Regions from separate parts of the Rhizobium azibense genome, predicted to be linked through region 1. Evidence: predicted binding sites of a transcription regulator. Region 1 holds the regulator's gene; each other region holds the start of a gene.
What was found. Region 1 encodes LexA, which represses DNA repair genes until DNA is damaged. Its sites were predicted from a motif close to TGTTCNNNNTGTGTTCNG; they were not measured.
Positions count from the first base shown of each region.

Region 1 (4,072 bases):
AGACACCTGCAACGCCGACTGCAACGGCTGCCCGCGCCAGCGTCTCGACGAACTGCCGCTGCCCACCCGATGTCGTGCCCTGGCCGCCGGGCTGCTGTACGGAATGTGTCGCATCGAAAATGACCGGAGCTCCCATTGCCGCCATGATCGGCAGCGCGCGCATGTCGGAGACCAACGTGTTGTAACCGAAGGATGCGCCACGCTCACAAAGCAGAACGTTCGGGTTGCCGCTCTGATTCAGCTTGGCAAGAACATTGTTCATGTCCCAGGGAGCGAGAAACTGGCCCTTCTTGACGTTGATGACACGGCCGGTCTTCGCAGCCGCCACAAGCAAGTCCGTCTGACGCGAGAGGAAGGCCGGGATCTGCAGAATGTCCACGACCTCGGCGACCAGCGCGCATTGCTCTTGCGAATGGATATCTGTCAGAACCGGAATGCCGAGTTCCTTCTTGAGGTCGGCGAAGACTTCCAAGCCCTTCTCCAGCCCGATGCCGCGTTTGCTCGACAGCGATGAGCGGTTCGCCTTGTCGAAGGAGGTCTTGTAGACGAGCCCGACGCCGAGCTTGCCGCAAAGCTCCTTGAGCGTGCCTGCGACCATGAAGGCATGGTCGCGGCTCTCCATTTCGCATGCCCCTGCGATCAGCGACAGCTTGCCACTGTTGGAAAATACCACGCGGCCGGCACCTTCGCCGACTGCGACTTCTGAATTCGTATTGCTCATCGGGTCTCCTCGAAGGCGAAGATCGCACCTTGGCCGGGCGCAGGCTTCACCAGAACTCTGTTGTTCTTGCGTGTATAGGGCATCCCGTTATCAGCCAAAAGCGCTTCTGTCACGGCAAGATCGGTGGTGCGGAAAACGATAGCGCTGCCTCTCAGCCCCTTATCCACGGTTAACGGCGCCGAATCGAAATAAGCCTCCATCCCTTCCGGCGACAGCACACTGATCCTGGCATTCGCTGCTGCGATCGCAACCCCGAACGGGGTCCGCCCGATTTCCGTCGTAGACAGGGCCAACTGAAGGAACGAGCCGTAGGCTTCAGGCTCGGGGGCGCTTAGCACGATCTCCGAGATGCCGGTTGCACCATTCGCATGCTTTTCCAGCGCACTGCGATCGGCCGGAAAGGCATTGATGCGCTGGCAGTCAAAGAGGAAGAAATCCGGCGCCCGAAGATCGGCGGCAAAGGCAAGCTTGAAAGTGCCTGTCGATTGCGAGCCGTCCGGCATCTTGATCTGGCGCGAAAACTCCAGCATCGCGCCGCCGCTCTTTCTCGCACGCACGAAATGGGCATGATCGGCGTCCGCGTCCTCGGTGCTGAATGCTGCCGCAGAGAAACCGTCATTGCCGCACCGGAAACGAAATGCCTGGTCGCGCGCCACAAAGACGTTTCCGTGCCGCACTGATTCTTCACATTCTTTCGCATTCGCGACGCCAAGAGGCTCGAGATAGGTCTTGTCGGCGAAGTAAACGCAAGCATTCACCGTGCCGAAAGGATGACGGCCCTCGGCGGCAACCGTGAACCCCAATCGTCCCAGCCGCTCGCGCGCGAGATCGATGTTGGTGACCGGTAGAACAACATGATCCAACGGATGCAGCATGGCATAAGGTCTCCGTTTCCCTGTGATGAAGATGTGTGCCGCTCTGTGGTCAATGCAAGCTGAAAGCGCTTGCCCGGCAAACAAAAGTTTCGGAAAAAGAACGCAGTTGAGACGAAGTTTTACGAAAATTTAGGCACTTGCGGAACACATATGGAACATATAGTGTCTGTTCTGGCTTTGTTTCACGAATCTGAGGTTAAACTTCGATGCTGACACGCAAACAACAGGAGCTTCTCCTCTTCATTCATGAGCGTATGAAGGAATCCGGCGTTCCGCCATCCTTCGACGAGATGAAGGATGCGCTGGATCTGGCGTCAAAGTCCGGCATCCACCGACTGATTACCGCTCTCGAAGAGCGCGGTTTCATTCGTCGCCTACCGAACCGCGCCCGCGCCCTGGAAGTGATCAAACTACCGGAAGCCTATAGTCCGAGCATCCAGCCCCGCCGCGGCTTTTCGCCGAGCGTCATCCAGGGCAGCCTCGGCAAGCCGCAACCTGCGGCCGTTGCGCCGAAACCGGCGAACGAAGACCATAACAGCTCCATTTCGGTTCCCGTCATGGGCCGCATTGCCGCAGGCGTGCCGATCTCGGCGATCCAGAACAACACCCACGACATCAACGTTCCGGCCGATATGCTCAGTACCGGCGAACACTACGCACTTGAGGTCAAGGGCGATTCGATGATCGATGCTGGTATCTTCGATGGCGACACGGTCATCATCCGCAATACCAGCACCGCCAGTCCCGGCGACATTGTCGTGGCACTTGTCGATGACGAGGAAGCGACGTTGAAGCGGTTCCGCCGCAAGGGTGCATCCATCGCGCTTGAGGCGGCGAATCCGGCCTACGAGACGCGCATCTTCGGACCCGATCGCGTCAAGGTTCAGGGTAAGCTCGTCGGCCTAATCCGCCGCTACCATTGACCGGCAGCGCGTAGTCGCGAAAGGCGTCGCCGCGTCTCGTGGTGGCGGGTCCAGGGCGATCGCGCTTCGCCAAGGCGTTGTCCAAAGGGCGGTTCGACGGCACGGGTTTTCCGTAAGGTTTTTCACCCGCAAGAAGGATTGCGCCGGATCAGCAGGCGCTGTTCCGCGCACGCGGGATCCATGCGCGGTTTTTCTGGCCTGGAAGCGGCGATCGGTTCGCGGCGGCTCGGAGGTTTCGCTGCATCTTCGGTCAGTGCCCATGGCCATGCTCAGTGTTTTGACCTGAGCGACCGCGGCCGTGAGCACTGCGTGCTGGCTGCAGGGATATGCAAGCCTTCGCTGCAGCGCTGGTGACCGGACCAGCGCCGGCGATCTTAAGAAGCGCTCCACCAACCTGGTCTTGCTCCATATGATCGCTATTTCCGAGCTCAACGTGGTTGTTTGTCGGATTGTGGCTCGGCCTCAGCCTTTTCCGCGCGTGCCCTGAGCTTATCCGACTAAAAAGACAGCGGCCGCAGGCGCGCTTACCGCCATTGTGACAATCTCCTTCATCATTATCATGCCTGCATGATCATACCTGCATGCGTGATTGCCAGCCTGCCCATGCCCTGCCTTGGGAGGGTTTCGCACCTGTGATCGCGATAGCAAGGACCGTATCTTATTGGAGCGACGATGCCGCAGCGGACAGGCTGCGTGGGTCACACCTGCCGGCTGCATGTATCGGCTACTTCTTGAAGCCGTAAGCGCCTCCTTGGTCGCCAATTACCGCCCCCCCGAGGGACCTCGCAATGCCGCCACAATGGCTGATCGGTGGCGCTATTGGCAGGCGAGAGCCCTGTGTTTGCCGAAGGCTTCTCCCGTATACCAAAAGCGCAAAGAGCAGGATGGCACTACATGCCGGCTATATTTTGCGAAAGCCGATTTTGCAGCTCGCTCGTTTTCAACTCAAGGCATGCACCAAGGGCTCGCCACCCTGGAATACAACCTAAATGCAGCCCTGCGGGCGTCTCAACAGCAATAATCGATTGAAAAAAGACCGAAAAATCGGATTACAAAAAGCCGAATTAAATCATTGGCTTCCGCTATGCGCCTCCGACATCGCAGGAGTGTCTAAAAGTTGATACTGCAATGCACAAAATGGCGCCACGGTAACTTGGCATTGGCGCCGTGATCATATAGCTATCGGAGAGGACGCTTAACCCTATGGCGCTTTTATGGCGCCGCCGCCAGTTTGGAGGATCAGCATGACGGATCAAAGCGCAACAATCAAAATCGGCGACAGAACCGCCAATCTTTCCGTGAAAAGCGGAACGATCGGTCCTGATGTCATCGATATTGGTGCACTCTATAAAAACACCGGTTCCTTCACGTACGATCCTGGTTTCACCTCGACCGCTTCCTGTGAATCGAAGATCACCTATATCGACGGCGATGAAGGCATCCTGCTGCATCGCGGCTACCCGATCGAGCAGCTTGCCGAACATGGCGACTTCCTGGAAGTCTGCTATCTGTTGCTTTACGGCGAATTGCCGACGGCTGCTCAGAAGAAGGAT
Region 1 is NZ_SMBJ01000012.1:101,284-105,355, forward strand. Features, by position in the region: gene kdsA (3-deoxy-8-phosphooctulonate synthase) at 1-721, opposite strand, end outside; gene EV130_RS26750 (VOC family protein) at 718-1,596, opposite strand; gene lexA (transcriptional repressor LexA) at 1,803-2,519, shown strand; gene gltA (citrate synthase) at 3,764-4,072, shown strand, end outside.

Region 2 (4,072 bases), on a different contig from region 1:
CTGTTGCGCCGTTCGATGCGATCGTGATCAACATGAAGGCGGGCGATGCCGCTTGCGACACGGCTTGCGAGAAGATTTATGCGGCGCTTTCCAAGGCCGGCAAGGACGTTCTCTATGACGATACCGATGATCGCGCCGGCACGAAATTCGCCACCGCCGACCTGATTGGCATACCCATGCAGATCATCGCCGGCCCGCGCGCGGTCGCGAACGGCGAGGTGGAAATCAAGGACCGCAAGACCGGTGCCCGCGAAACGATGACGATCGACGCGGCAATCAACAAGCTCTTGGCGTAAGGCCGAACGGAGGCGAAATGGCAGATGCGGCGGTGGACCAGCGGGGTTCGAAATCCGGCTTCGGTCCGGCGGTCAGGCCATTTTCCGCTTTCGAACGGCTTGTAGCGTGGCGTTATCTGCGCGCCCGCCGCAAGGAGGCCTTCATCTCGGTCATCGCCGGCTTTTCCTTCGTCGGCATCATGCTGGGCGTCGCGACGCTGATCATCGTCATGGCGGTCATGAACGGTTTCCGCACCGAGCTGATCTCGCGCATCCTCGGCATCAACGGCCATATGATCGTGCAGCCGGTTGACGGACCTTTCACGGATTATGCGGCATTGACCGACAGGTTTTCGGCGGTGCCCGGCATCAGGATGGCGCTGCCGTTGGTCGAGGGCCAGACGCTGGCGTCGGGCCAGGCCGGTGCTGGAACCGGTGCCCTGGTGCGCGGCATCCGCGCCGACGATCTGACCAAGCTCAAGACGGTTTCCGACAACATCAAATCGGGAGACCTTGTCGGATTCGCTTCGGGGCAGGGCGTTCTTGTCGGTTCGCGCATGGCGGAGCAGCTCGGTCTGCAGGCCGGCGATACCATCACGCTCATTTCACCGGAAGGCGATGTGACGCCGATGGGCATCAATCCGCGCGTCAAATCCTACACGGTCTCCGGCATCTTCGAGATCGGGATGTCGGAATATGACGCGGCGATCATCTATATGCCGCTTGAAGAGGCGCAGCTCTATTTCAATGCCGAGGGCCTCGTTCAGTCGATCGAGCTCTTCGCCAACAACCCCGACGATATCGACAATCTCCGTCCAAAGGTGGAGGAAGCGGCAGGCCGTCAGATCGCCATCACTGATTGGCGACAGCGCAACCAGACCTTCTTCTCCGCCCTGCAGGTGGAGCGCAATGTGATGTTCATGATCTTGACGCTGATCGTTCTGGTCGCGGCGCTGAACATCATTTCCGGCCTGATCATGCTGGTGAAGGACAAGGGCAGCGATATCGCCATCTTGCGCACCATGGGAGCGACCTCCGGCGCCATCATGCGCATCTTCTTCATGACCGGTGCTGCGATCGGCATCGTCGGCACTATTGCCGGCGTGCTGCTCGGCGTCGTCGTCTGCATCAACATCGAATCGATCCGGCAGTTCTTCTCCTGGGTCACGGGCACCGTGCTCTTCAATCCGCAACTCTATTTCCTCAGTCAGCTGCCGGCCGAGATGAGTCTCGGTGAGACGGTCTCTGTCGTCGTCATGGCGCTGGCGCTGTCTTTTCTCGCGACCATTTTCCCCGCCTGGCGGGCCTCGCGGCTCGATCCGGTGCAGGCGCTCCGCTACGAATAAGGAATGCTGATTTCAATGAAACGGAACGTCGTTCTCAAGCTTTCGGGGGTCGAGCGTCACTATGGCCAGGGCGATACCGTGCTCACCATTCTGAAGGGGGCAGATTTTACCCTTCACAGCGGCGAGATCGTCGCGTTGGTCGCTCCTTCGGGCACCGGCAAGTCGACACTGCTGCATGTCGCGGGCCTCCTTGAGCACCCAGACGGCGGCGAAGTCATTGTCAATGGTCAAGTCTGCGAAGGGCTGAGCGACGACAAGCGCACCGCAATCCGCCGCAGCGAGATTGGCTTCGTCTACCAGTTCCACCATCTGCTCCCGGAGTTTACGGCCCTCGAGAACATCATGATGCCGCAGATGATCGCCGGACTGCCGCGAAAGGAGGCCGGCGAACGTGCAAAGCAGCTGCTCGACTACATGCGTATTGGCCATCGCGCCAGCCATCGTCCCGGCGAGCTTTCGGGCGGCGAGCAGCAGCGGGTCGCGATTGCGCGCGCAGTTGCCAATGCGCCGACCGTGCTTCTGGCCGACGAGCCGACCGGGAACCTCGATCCCGAGACCGCAAGCTACGTGTTCGATGCGCTGGAGGCGCTCGTCCGCCAGTCAGGACTTGCAGCGCTGATCGCCACTCATAACCACGAGCTCGCCGGCCGCATGGACCGTCGCGTGACGATCAGCGACGGTAGGGTTGTCGAGTTCTGATCAGCAGCGGACGAGGCCGCCTCGGTAGTCCAGCTCGTAAGCTCTCCGCTCTTCAACGATGATGATTTCCCGTCCGCTGAAGTGATCGCAATCGCCAATGCTGTGGTCGGCATAAAAGCCGAAGGGATGCTCGAATTCCATGCCGCCCAGGAAGCGCCCGTATTCGGCATACATAGTCGAAAGCGCCGCTTTGATGACGGCGCCTGCCTTGTCCCCATCGATCAGGGCCGGCTCGACGATGCGGCCGAAATAGTTCATTACCCAGACCGGCTCGCCGCCCAGCCAAACGACTTCTTGACCGGCAAAATCCGTTCCGCCGAAATAGCTGTCGAGATAGCGCCAGTCTTCGCGCTCGTAGCCGATGTCGTGCGATCCGCTGCGGCAGCCGCCCAATTTTTTCCCGCCGCCGACATAGGTATTGGCCTTCGCTTCGACGATGAAGTCGTTCAATGCAGCAAGATTCATGGCTTTCGGCCTCCCGCGCTGAAGCTCTCTGAAAAACGTATGGCTGTAAAGAACAAAATGAGAACTTGCGACGAATGACCGCAATTCGACCGACCGCTTCACCGATCGCGTGGTGCTCGTTCGACTGGAACTTGCCGGCAGGAGAACCGTCGGCATTGTCGGCAGCCGATGCCGCTTAGAAACGAGGCGATGACGTTAATTCTCGTCCCGTCCCGCCGTTAACCATGCGGAAACGATTCCTGTTGACAACGGAACAATAGCGGAACAAATTGGAAACATAACGAGTAAGGAGAGCCAGATGACTGACATGATCCGTGATATCGCAGCATTCACCTCCATTGCGATGTTCGTTGCCAGCTTTTCATTGATCCTCATGGCAATGTAATTTTTCAGGGGACCGCATCGCATTCTTGCGGTCCCCACAAGGGGCTGCTTCTGGACATCGCTTTCATCAACACCGACAATGCAAACCGATTCATTCGGGCGATTGGAAGGGTATGAGATGGCGGATGCGGAGAGCGGCTTCGTCGGTGGTACGCCGGGTTTCGTGCATCTGCGTGTCCACTCGGCCTATTCGCTCCTTGAAGGGGCGCTGCCGCTGAAGAAGATCCTTTACAAGGCAACCGGCGATAGCCAGCCGGCGATCGCCATCACAGACACCAACAACCTGTTCGTCGCCCTCGAATTCTCGCAAAAGGCGATGGAGGAGGGGTTGCAGCCGATCATCGGCTGCCAGCTGTCGATCGATTTGGACGACCTGGAGACAGAAAGGCGCGGCGGCCAGCAGGGTCTGCCCAAGCTGCCTTCGATCGTCGTGCTCGCCGCGACCGCGGCTGGCTACGAGCGGCTCGTCGATCTCGTCAGCCGCGCTTATCTCGGCGGCGACGACAACCAGGCTGTCCATATCAGGGCCAACTGGCTGGAAGAGGCGGGAACCGAAGGGTTGATCGCGCTGACGGGTGCGCTTGGCGGTCCCGTCGATATGGCACTGAAGCAGGGGCATTCCGCACAGGCGCAAACCCGGTTGCTTGCCCTGAAGCACCTCTTTCCAGACCGGCTATATGTCGAATTGCAGCGCCACGGAACCTATGACAAGCGCCATGAACAGAGGGTCGTGGGGCTTGCATATGAGCACGATCTTCCGCTGGTGGCGACGAACGAGGCGTTTTTCCCGACGCGTGACGACTATGATGCCCACGATGCCCTGATGGCCGTTGCCCATAACGCCATCGTCTCGGACGACAGCCGCTTCCGCCTGACGCCGGACCACTATTTGAAGAGCCGCGC
Region 2 is NZ_SMBJ01000008.1:229,692-233,763, forward strand. Features, by position in the region: gene proS (proline--tRNA ligase) at 1-296, shown strand, start outside; gene EV130_RS21115 (lipoprotein-releasing ABC transporter permease subunit) at 314-1,621, shown strand; gene EV130_RS21120 (ABC transporter ATP-binding protein) at 1,637-2,320, shown strand; gene EV130_RS21125 (DUF5680 domain-containing protein) at 2,321-2,785, opposite strand; gene dnaE (DNA polymerase III subunit alpha) at 3,288-4,072, shown strand, end outside.
Region 2: EV130_RS21125 (DUF5680 domain-containing protein) is a predicted target of LexA. The motif match lies at 2,834-2,851, and genes of this name have one in related genera.

Region 3 (4,072 bases), on a different contig from region 1:
CTGACCTTCCGCACGCTTTTCCACTGCGGCACATGAATGCCCGCAAAGAACATCAGCGATTTCGCCTCATCGCGGGCAAACCAGGTATTGGGTACCTTGCCGCCGGTTTCCTGGCTTGCCGGATCCGGTTCGGCAAAGCTTGTGACCGGGACCAGGCATCGATGCTCGATGCCAAACCATCGTGTCCAGTGGGGAAGGTTAAGCTTGCGGACATTGGTCACGCCCCGGTCCGGTTCCATGCGGATGAGCTCGTCCATTTCGACTGCCTGACCCTTGGCTCTCAGTTTCTCCGCCCGAGCTTCCGCAGCCTTCTTTTGCACGAAAATCGGCGATGGCAGGCCCCAGCGCGCATGCACGAGCTGCTTTCTTCCGTCAGCCGTGTTGCGGACGACCGGCCCCATCTGGTCGGGGTTCATCTGATAGGCCGGCATCAGATTGATCAGGCTTTCGGCATCCTGGGCCCACTTCGCGACCCAGTCCTTGTCTTCCATCCGGTAGAGATTGCACATCCAACGCCATCCACGTTCGCAAGGTCGTGGAAGACAATCTAACGGACGATACCGATTTCGCTAGTCGAGCGTGAAGACGTCGGCATTGTCCTGACGTTCCCGCAAGCCCTTGTAGGATGGATGCCGCAGTTTGCCGTCTCCGGTCCAGGCCCGAAACTCGATCTCGGCGATCAAGGTCGGCGCGACCCAGACGATGTCAGCTTTCCCGGCGAAGGACACAGGTGGCTGCTTTTGCTTCCAGCGCAGATTGTCGAGCGTCTTGCGCAGCCTATCCATCTCGGCTTGCTTGAAGCCCGTGCCGACGCTCCCAACATGAACAAGATCATGGTCGCGGTAGGCGGCAAGCACGAGAGACCCGAAGCCGCCAAGCGACGCCGTGGATGGCTCATAGCCGACGATCATGAAGGCTTCGCTCTCAACGCATTTGACCTTCACCCAGTCGCCGGTGCGGCCGGAGCGATAGGGCTGATCGAGGTTCTTGCCGACGATGCCTTCGAGACCAAGGCGGCAAACGTTCTCAAGCAGGACAGCGGGATCCGCGTCGAACGTCTCCGAAAGACGGATGGCGCCATCTTTCTCGGTGAGCGTATCCTCAAGAAGATGCCGGCGCGAGCGGTATTCGATCCCGCGCAGATCATGGCCGTCGAGATAAATTAGATCGAAGGCGTAGAGAATGGCGTCCGAGGCGCGGTTGCCAGCGGCCTTTCCAGAAGCGCCGAGCGATTGCTGCAGCAGCTCAAAATCCGGTCGCCCTTCTTGGTCAAGCACCACCGCCTCGCCATCGATGATCATCGTCGCCGGCCCGAGCGCCCGAGCGGCCTCTGCTATATCAGGAAAGCGATGCGTCCAATCATGGCCACCACGTGTAAGGATGCGCACACCTTGCGGCTCGATATGGACCGCCAGGCGATAGCCGTCCCATTTCAGCTCCCAGCTCCACTGATCACCTTTTGGCGGATGTGCCTTCAGCTCAGCCAGCGCTGGCTCAACCCGATCGGGCATGGGATCGAAAAGCAGCTGTGGCTGTGCCGGATTGCGTTTCCTGCGTGGCTTCGAGCGGATCGGAGCTTCGCCGTCACGAAGAAGCGGCTTTGTTCTAGGTGGGTTTGACCTGGGAGGCTTTGTCATGGCTGAAGTGCAGCACAAAAAGCTTAAGAACATTGCGACGAACTGACTTCTTTCCCCGCTATCCACCGGCAGGGCCCAAACGCCCGGAAACTGCGCCAAAAATTCTTTTCGGCCTTACGCGATTGATTCCGTTCGCAATCTTCAAGATCGCTAATGCTAGGCGAATATTCCTACGCTCAATGTGTCTTGACTCTTTGCTGGCACAAGAACAGATAGTGAACATATCGCCCGCCCGACATGATGTCGATCCCGCCAACGCGACCTTGAAGGGAGCCGTGAACGATGAATGCTGCCCGTGCCACGAGGGCCCCTGAGGAGGTTTCCGATGTGATCGCCAATCTGCGCGAGCGCATCGCATCAATGGAGGGTGCGCAGGCCAGACGTGCCGGCTGTCTGCCCTTCGGTCTGTCGGAGATCGATGCGGTCCTGCCGGGCGGTGGTCTCGCCCATGGAGCGCTGCATGAGTTCGCGGGCGGCGGTTCCGGTACTGTTGATGGCGCGGCGGCGGCACTCTGTGTGGCCGGCATTGCCGCGCGAACCAAAGGCCCCGTCGTTTGGTGTTTGACCCGACCGGATCTATTCTTTCCGGCGCTTGCCCAGGTGGGCCTCCATCCCGACCGGGTGATTTTTGTCGAGTCCGACAGGGAAGAGGATGTTCTGGCCAATATGGAGGAGGGACTGTCGTTCGGCGGTCTCGGAGCGGTCGTCGGCGAACTTGTCCGCCTGCCGATGGTCAGTTCCCGCCGATTGCAGCTAGCCGCCGAGCGAACCGGGACGATGGCTCTTGCCGTCCGGCGATGGCGACGGCAGACCGAGGCGAATGATTTTGGCCAGCCGACGGCGTCAACAACCAGATGGCGGGTCAGTGTGATGCCATCGGAAGAGCTGCCGGTACCGGGGGTGGGCAGGCCTCAATGGTTTCTTGAATTGATGCGCGTGAAAGCGGGTGAGTGTGCTGAGTTTCTCGTGAGGGCGTGTGATGACAAGGGTCGTCTCGATCTATCTTCCGGATCTGCCGACGGATCGTATTCGGCGGGCGGATCCCTCCATTTCGCCTGAACAGCCAATTGCCGTGATCGCAAGAAGCGGGTCGAAGCGATGGGTTTCGGCTGCCGACCCGGCTGCCCGGGTGGCAGGCGTGCATGTCGGCATGCCGGCGGCAAAGGCGCAGTCGCTGTTTCATGGCCTGATGATGGTCGACGCGGATATCGAAGCCGATCGGGTAGCCCTCGAACGCATCACACTGTGGGCACTAACAATCTATTCGCCGATCGTCGCGATTGACGGGATCGACGGCATCGTGATGGACACCGAAGGCGCCGACCACCTGCAGGGCGGCGAGCTGCCAATGGTGACAAAGATCGCCAACCAGTTTCTGGGCAGGAAGCTGACTGCCCGCGTGGCGGTCGCCGACAGCTGGGGTGCAGCCCATGCCTGCGCCCGCGCAATCAAGCGCGAGACGATTGTCATTCCGCCGGGTGAGACAGTGCGGGCCGTCGAAAAGCTGCCTATATCGCTCCTGCGCCTGCCGGCAACGATTGTCAGCGATCTCCGCATTCTCGGATTTCAGACGATCGGGGAGCTTGCCAATACCCCGCGCGCGCCGCTGACGTTGCGCTTTGGGCCGGAGGTTGGGCGCCGTCTCGACCAGATGCTCTGTCGCATCGCCGAGCCGATCAAGCCAATCCGGACGCCTGAGCTGGTCGAAGTCTCGAAAGCCTTCGCTGAACCAATTGGCGCTGCCGAAACGATCAACAAATATGTCGGCCGCCTCGTCGTCCAACTGGTCGATGAGCTTCAGAAGCGCGGCCTTGGGGTGCGCCGCGCCGACCTGATCGTCGAGAAGGTCGACGGCACCAGACAAGCCATTCGCGCAGGCACTGCCAAACCTGCCCGCGACGTTGCCTGGCTGACGAAACTGTTTCGGGACCGGACGGAAAAGATCGAGCCGGGTTTCGGGATCGAGAGGCTCACCCTTGTCGCCGTCATGGTAGAGCCATTGGAGGAGGCGCAGAAAGTCTCTGCTCTGGTCGAGGATGACATCACCGATGTGACACCGCTCATCGATATCTATGGAAATCGGGGCCAGCGGGTCTATCGCGTCGCGCCGGTTGCATCCGATGTGCCGGAACGTTCCGTCCGGCGGATCAGTCCCGTTGCTGAACCGATCCCTGTTGCCTGGGTGAGCCATTGGCGCCGTCCAGTCCGGCTTTTGCCACGACCCGAACTGATCGAGGCGATTGCGCTGATGCCGGACCGGCCGCCTGTTTCCATCGTCTGGCGCGGCAAGCGCCGTAAGGTCAAACGCGCCGACGGCCCGGAACGCATCTTCGGGGAGTGGTGGCAGCGTGACGCCGAGATGGAGGCGGTGCGGGACTACTTTCTCATCGAGGACGAGGCAGGCGAGCGCCTGTGGGTGTTCCGCTCCGGCGACG
Region 3 is NZ_SMBJ01000018.1:34,252-38,323, reverse strand. Features, by position in the region: gene EV130_RS30175 (SOS response-associated peptidase family protein) at 1-509, opposite strand, end outside; gene ligD (non-homologous end-joining DNA ligase) at 570-1,637, opposite strand; gene EV130_RS30165 (ImuA family protein) at 1,920-2,696, shown strand; gene EV130_RS30160 (Y-family DNA polymerase) at 2,617-4,072, shown strand, end outside.
Region 3: EV130_RS30165 (ImuA family protein) is a predicted target of LexA. The motif match lies at 1,842-1,859, and genes of this name have one in related genera.

Region 4 (4,072 bases), on a different contig from region 1:
CCAATCCGCTGAAGGCGGTCTCGACGCCCGAGATCTTCCGGCTGCTGACGGCCAAGAACAACCCGCCGCTTGCCTTGCGGGGCAGCGATTGGCTGGCGGCGATCAGGGCCAACCGGAACGATCTCGAGCCGCCTGCCCGCAGGCTTGTTCCCGAGATCGAAGATGTGTCGGCTGCGTTGAAGAACGCAGGCGCAAGCCTTGTCCGCATGTCCGGCTCCGGCGCAACCTGTTTCGGCATCTTCGATTCGATCGAAACAGCCCGAGCGGCCGCGGCAAAGCTTCACAGCGACCGGCCCGACTGGTATTTCCAGGCAACGGAAACGCTCTGTGGAGGCAGGTAATGGCAGGTATCGATGAACGGCGGCCGTTCATTCCCGTCGGCATCGCCGTGCTGACGGTTTCGGACACGCGCACGCTGGAGAACGACAAGTCCGGCGACACGCTCGTGGCGCGGATCGCCGAGGCCGGCCACAAGCTGATGGACCGCGCGATCGTGCGCGACGACAAGGCGGCCATCGCAGCAAAGGTCAACGCCTGGACGGAGGCCGACGGCATCGACGTCGTGATCACCACCGGCGGCACCGGCCTGACCGGCCGCGACGTCACGCCTGAGGCGCTGGAGCCGCTTTTCGAAAAGCGCATGGATGGCTTTTCGGCTGTCTTCCACCGCCTCTCCTACGACAAGATCGGCACATCCACGATCCAATCACGGGCAACGGCAGGGGTTGCCAAGGCTACCTTCGTCTTTGTGCTCCCAGGCTCGCCCGGTGCCTGCAAGGACGCCTGGGACGGCATCTTGAAGGCGCAGCTCGACTACCGCCACATGCCCTGCAATTTCGTGGAGATCATGCCGCGGCTCGACGAGCACATGAAGCGCGGCCTGGGCAAGTAGACTGCTGCCCCGGCGCGAGATGGCGGCGGCCGCCTGATTGCGCTATGTATCGAGGCCCGGCGGAACGGGTATCGTTTCCCAGCTGTCACCCGACAGAAGAAAGCAGCTGACGCCATGCACATCCGTGACGATGAGTGTCCAGGTGCCGCTCTTGGCGGCATAGACCTCAAGAATGGCATTCTGGTTGATCAGACCGACCGCGGTGAGCTTTTCGGCAAAGTTCTTGTCCAGAAACTTGACGACCTCGGATCGGTCTGCGCAACTGCGCATCATCTGCGATGCTGCCGAGTGCGGATGCGCGAACACCAATGTCGCCAATATGACGGCCAAAAGGCCGCGGATCATATTGCGTTTCATGACGCACCTCCTTCGCCGGAAACCCGGCAGAAGAGGAGACTTCCGCTGTGACCTGTTCTGCCGTCTATCGGCATTCCATGGACCGCCAGGAGGCGAGGCGCGCTCGGGCGGGGCCATGACTGAATTATAGCGCGAAATCGTATCGGGCGCCATCTTTAGAACGAATGCCGAACAATTTGTGCGCTATCGTGCGGAGCGGGCGACCCAGGAGGGAATCAGTTCGCTGGAAAGCTTGCGCAGTTTCTGCCCCTTGGCAAATTCCGAGAGGCGCATTCCGCTTCTTGCGGCGGCAATCGCGTGTTTTTTCGGCAGGAGAAGGCCGAGCTCCAACGGCGGCAGCGACCGTCCTACCCGCTGGAAAAACGGGCGCCTGTATCCGCGCGAGGCGGTGAAACGCGCCGGAACTTTGTTAAGGGCGACATATTCGGCGATTTCGTCTATCCAACCAGCCTGCGGCCGGGCGCCGGGTTCGACGAAAAGCAGCCACTCGCCCCGGGCCGAGCGCAATACATCCTTGATGTCCCATTGCGAATGGAAGCGGCACCCGGCCGCATCGGCCACCTTCGACGTACCATCGCGCGAGCCGTGATCGAGCACGACTACATCGCTCACAAGCCCTTCGACTGCACCCGCCACCAGCACCGACAAAGTCTGCGCCAGTTCAGGCTCCTGATCCTGGCACTCCAAAACAACCGTCAACATTGTTTATTTATAAAGCGCCGCACAAAAATTGCCAGTGTGACTTTCCTCATTTTGTTCTTGCATTGTTCTCTTTTTGCCGATAGGAATTTAATCATCAAGACGGGCGAATGCAAACGCGTCGTCGCGGGAGAATCCGATGAACAAACAGTCCCTTGCGGGGCAGGCTGCGTTTGCGCCTGCCAATACGGCGGATATTGCCGAAGCGATGATCGCCTCTTCAGGCCTTCGCATCGAGGCCGACCGGCGCCGCGGCCGCGCTGCCGGACTGAATCCTGGAGGGCGCTTCGAGCCGATACACCGCGAGGCCTTCGACGACGGCTGGCAGACGCTGGAAGAACTGCCGCCCTTCAAGACCGAAGTGCAGATCGAAAAGCCGCGCACGGCGATCACTCGCAACGAATCGCCCGACGTTCCATTCGACCGTTCGATCAATCCCTATCGCGGCTGCGAACACGGCTGCATCTACTGCTTCGCCCGGCCGACGCACGCCTATATGGGGCTTTCGGCAGGCCTCGATTTCGAAGCCAGGCTGTTTGCCAAGCCGGATGCAGCCAAACTTTTGGAGCGCGAGCTTGCCAGGCCCGGCTACAAGCCGCGGGTCATCGCCATCGGAACCAATACCGATCCCTACCAGCCGATCGAGAAGGAATGGCGCATCATGCGGCAGATCCTCGAAGTGCTGAACAAGGCAAACCATCCGGTCTCGATCGTCACCAAGTCGGCACTGATTCTGCGCGATATCGATATCCTGCAGGAGATGGCCGCCAAAGGCCTTGTGCGTACCGCGCTTTCGGTAACCACGCTCGACCGCAAGCTTGCCCGTGTGATGGAACCGCGCGCCGCCACGCCGCCACGCCGGCTGGAGGCGATCCAGGCCCTGGCAGAGGCAGGCATTCCAACTTCGGTAATGGCTGCCCCGATGATCCCCGCGCTGAACGACCACGAGCTGGAACGCATACTCGAGGCGGCAAAGGTTGCCGGTGCGCTGGAGGCGGGCTACGTGATCCTGCGCCTGCCGCTGGAAGTCTCTCCGCTCTTCCGCGACTGGCTGCTTCAGAACTACCCGGATCGCTACCGGCACGTCATGTCGCTGGTGCGCTCGATGCGTGGCGGCAAGGATTACGATGCCGAATTCGGCAAGCGCATGAAAGGCGCCGGCCCATATGCATGGCAGCTCGCCCGCCGATTCGAGATGGCGACGAAACGACTCGGCATGACGAGGCGCAGCATACCGCTTCGTGACGATATTTTCGTGCCGCCGGATGGCAGCGGCGTGCAGCTTAAGCTGCTTTAGGCCGAACACAGGCATTCCCTGGGGGCCGCCCCAGGATGCCACAACGAGTTATCCCGCAGGAGGCCGCCGCCCTGGCCTCTTGCGCCGCGGACGGCTCCCCTATCCGTTCCGCGGCCTGAGCCCCCGGTGCGCCGCCCTGATCCGGGGGCTTGCAGGAAATCGGGTTGGCGTGCGAGGTTCAGCCGCATGAAACCTCGCACGTCACCCGATTCTCCTCTGCTTTTTGAAGAGGTGCCGCTCGTTCCGGACTTCAAGCTGGAACTGAAAGCACGCAAGGCCGGTCACTGGCCGGTCGCTGGCGCCGATGAGGCAGGGCGCGGCCCTCTGGCCGGGCCTGTCGTCGCCGCAGCCGTCATTCTCGATCCCAGGCGTATCCCGGACGGGCTGAACGATTCCAAGCAGCTCTCGGCGCAACGGCGCGAACAACTATTCGACCAAATCCTCGCAACAGCGACGGTTTCCATCGCATCGTCGAGTTCCACACACATCGACCTCACGGATATCCGCAAGGCAAGCCTTGATGCCATGCGCCGGGCAATCTGCGGCCTTGCTATCCCTGCACGTTACGTGCTGACCGACGGCCTCGACGTACCGCCGGGGCTGGAGTGCCCGGGCCAAGCGGTCGTCAAGGGCGACGCGCGCTCGGTCTCAATCGCCGCCGCTTCCATCGTTGCCAAGGTGACTCGCGACCGGATGATGGCGCGTGCAGATGCCGTCTTCCCCGATTACGGATTTGCCGCGCATGTGGGTTACGGCACGGCGCAGCACCGCGCCGGCATCGAGCAGCATGGCCCCTGCTCGCTTCACCGCATGAGCTTCCGGCCGTT
Region 4 is NZ_SMBJ01000003.1:290,271-294,342, forward strand. Features, by position in the region: gene EV130_RS08970 (4-(cytidine 5'-diphospho)-2-C-methyl-D-erythritol kinase) at 1-341, shown strand, start outside; gene moaB (molybdenum cofactor biosynthesis protein B) at 341-892, shown strand; gene EV130_RS08980 (hypothetical protein) at 935-1,249, opposite strand; gene EV130_RS08985 (glycosyltransferase family 2 protein) at 1,433-1,951, opposite strand; gene EV130_RS08990 (PA0069 family radical SAM protein) at 2,088-3,245, shown strand; gene EV130_RS08995 (ribonuclease HII) at 3,432-4,072, shown strand, end outside.
Region 4: EV130_RS08990 (PA0069 family radical SAM protein) is a predicted target of LexA. The motif match lies at 2,004-2,021, and genes of this name have one in related genera.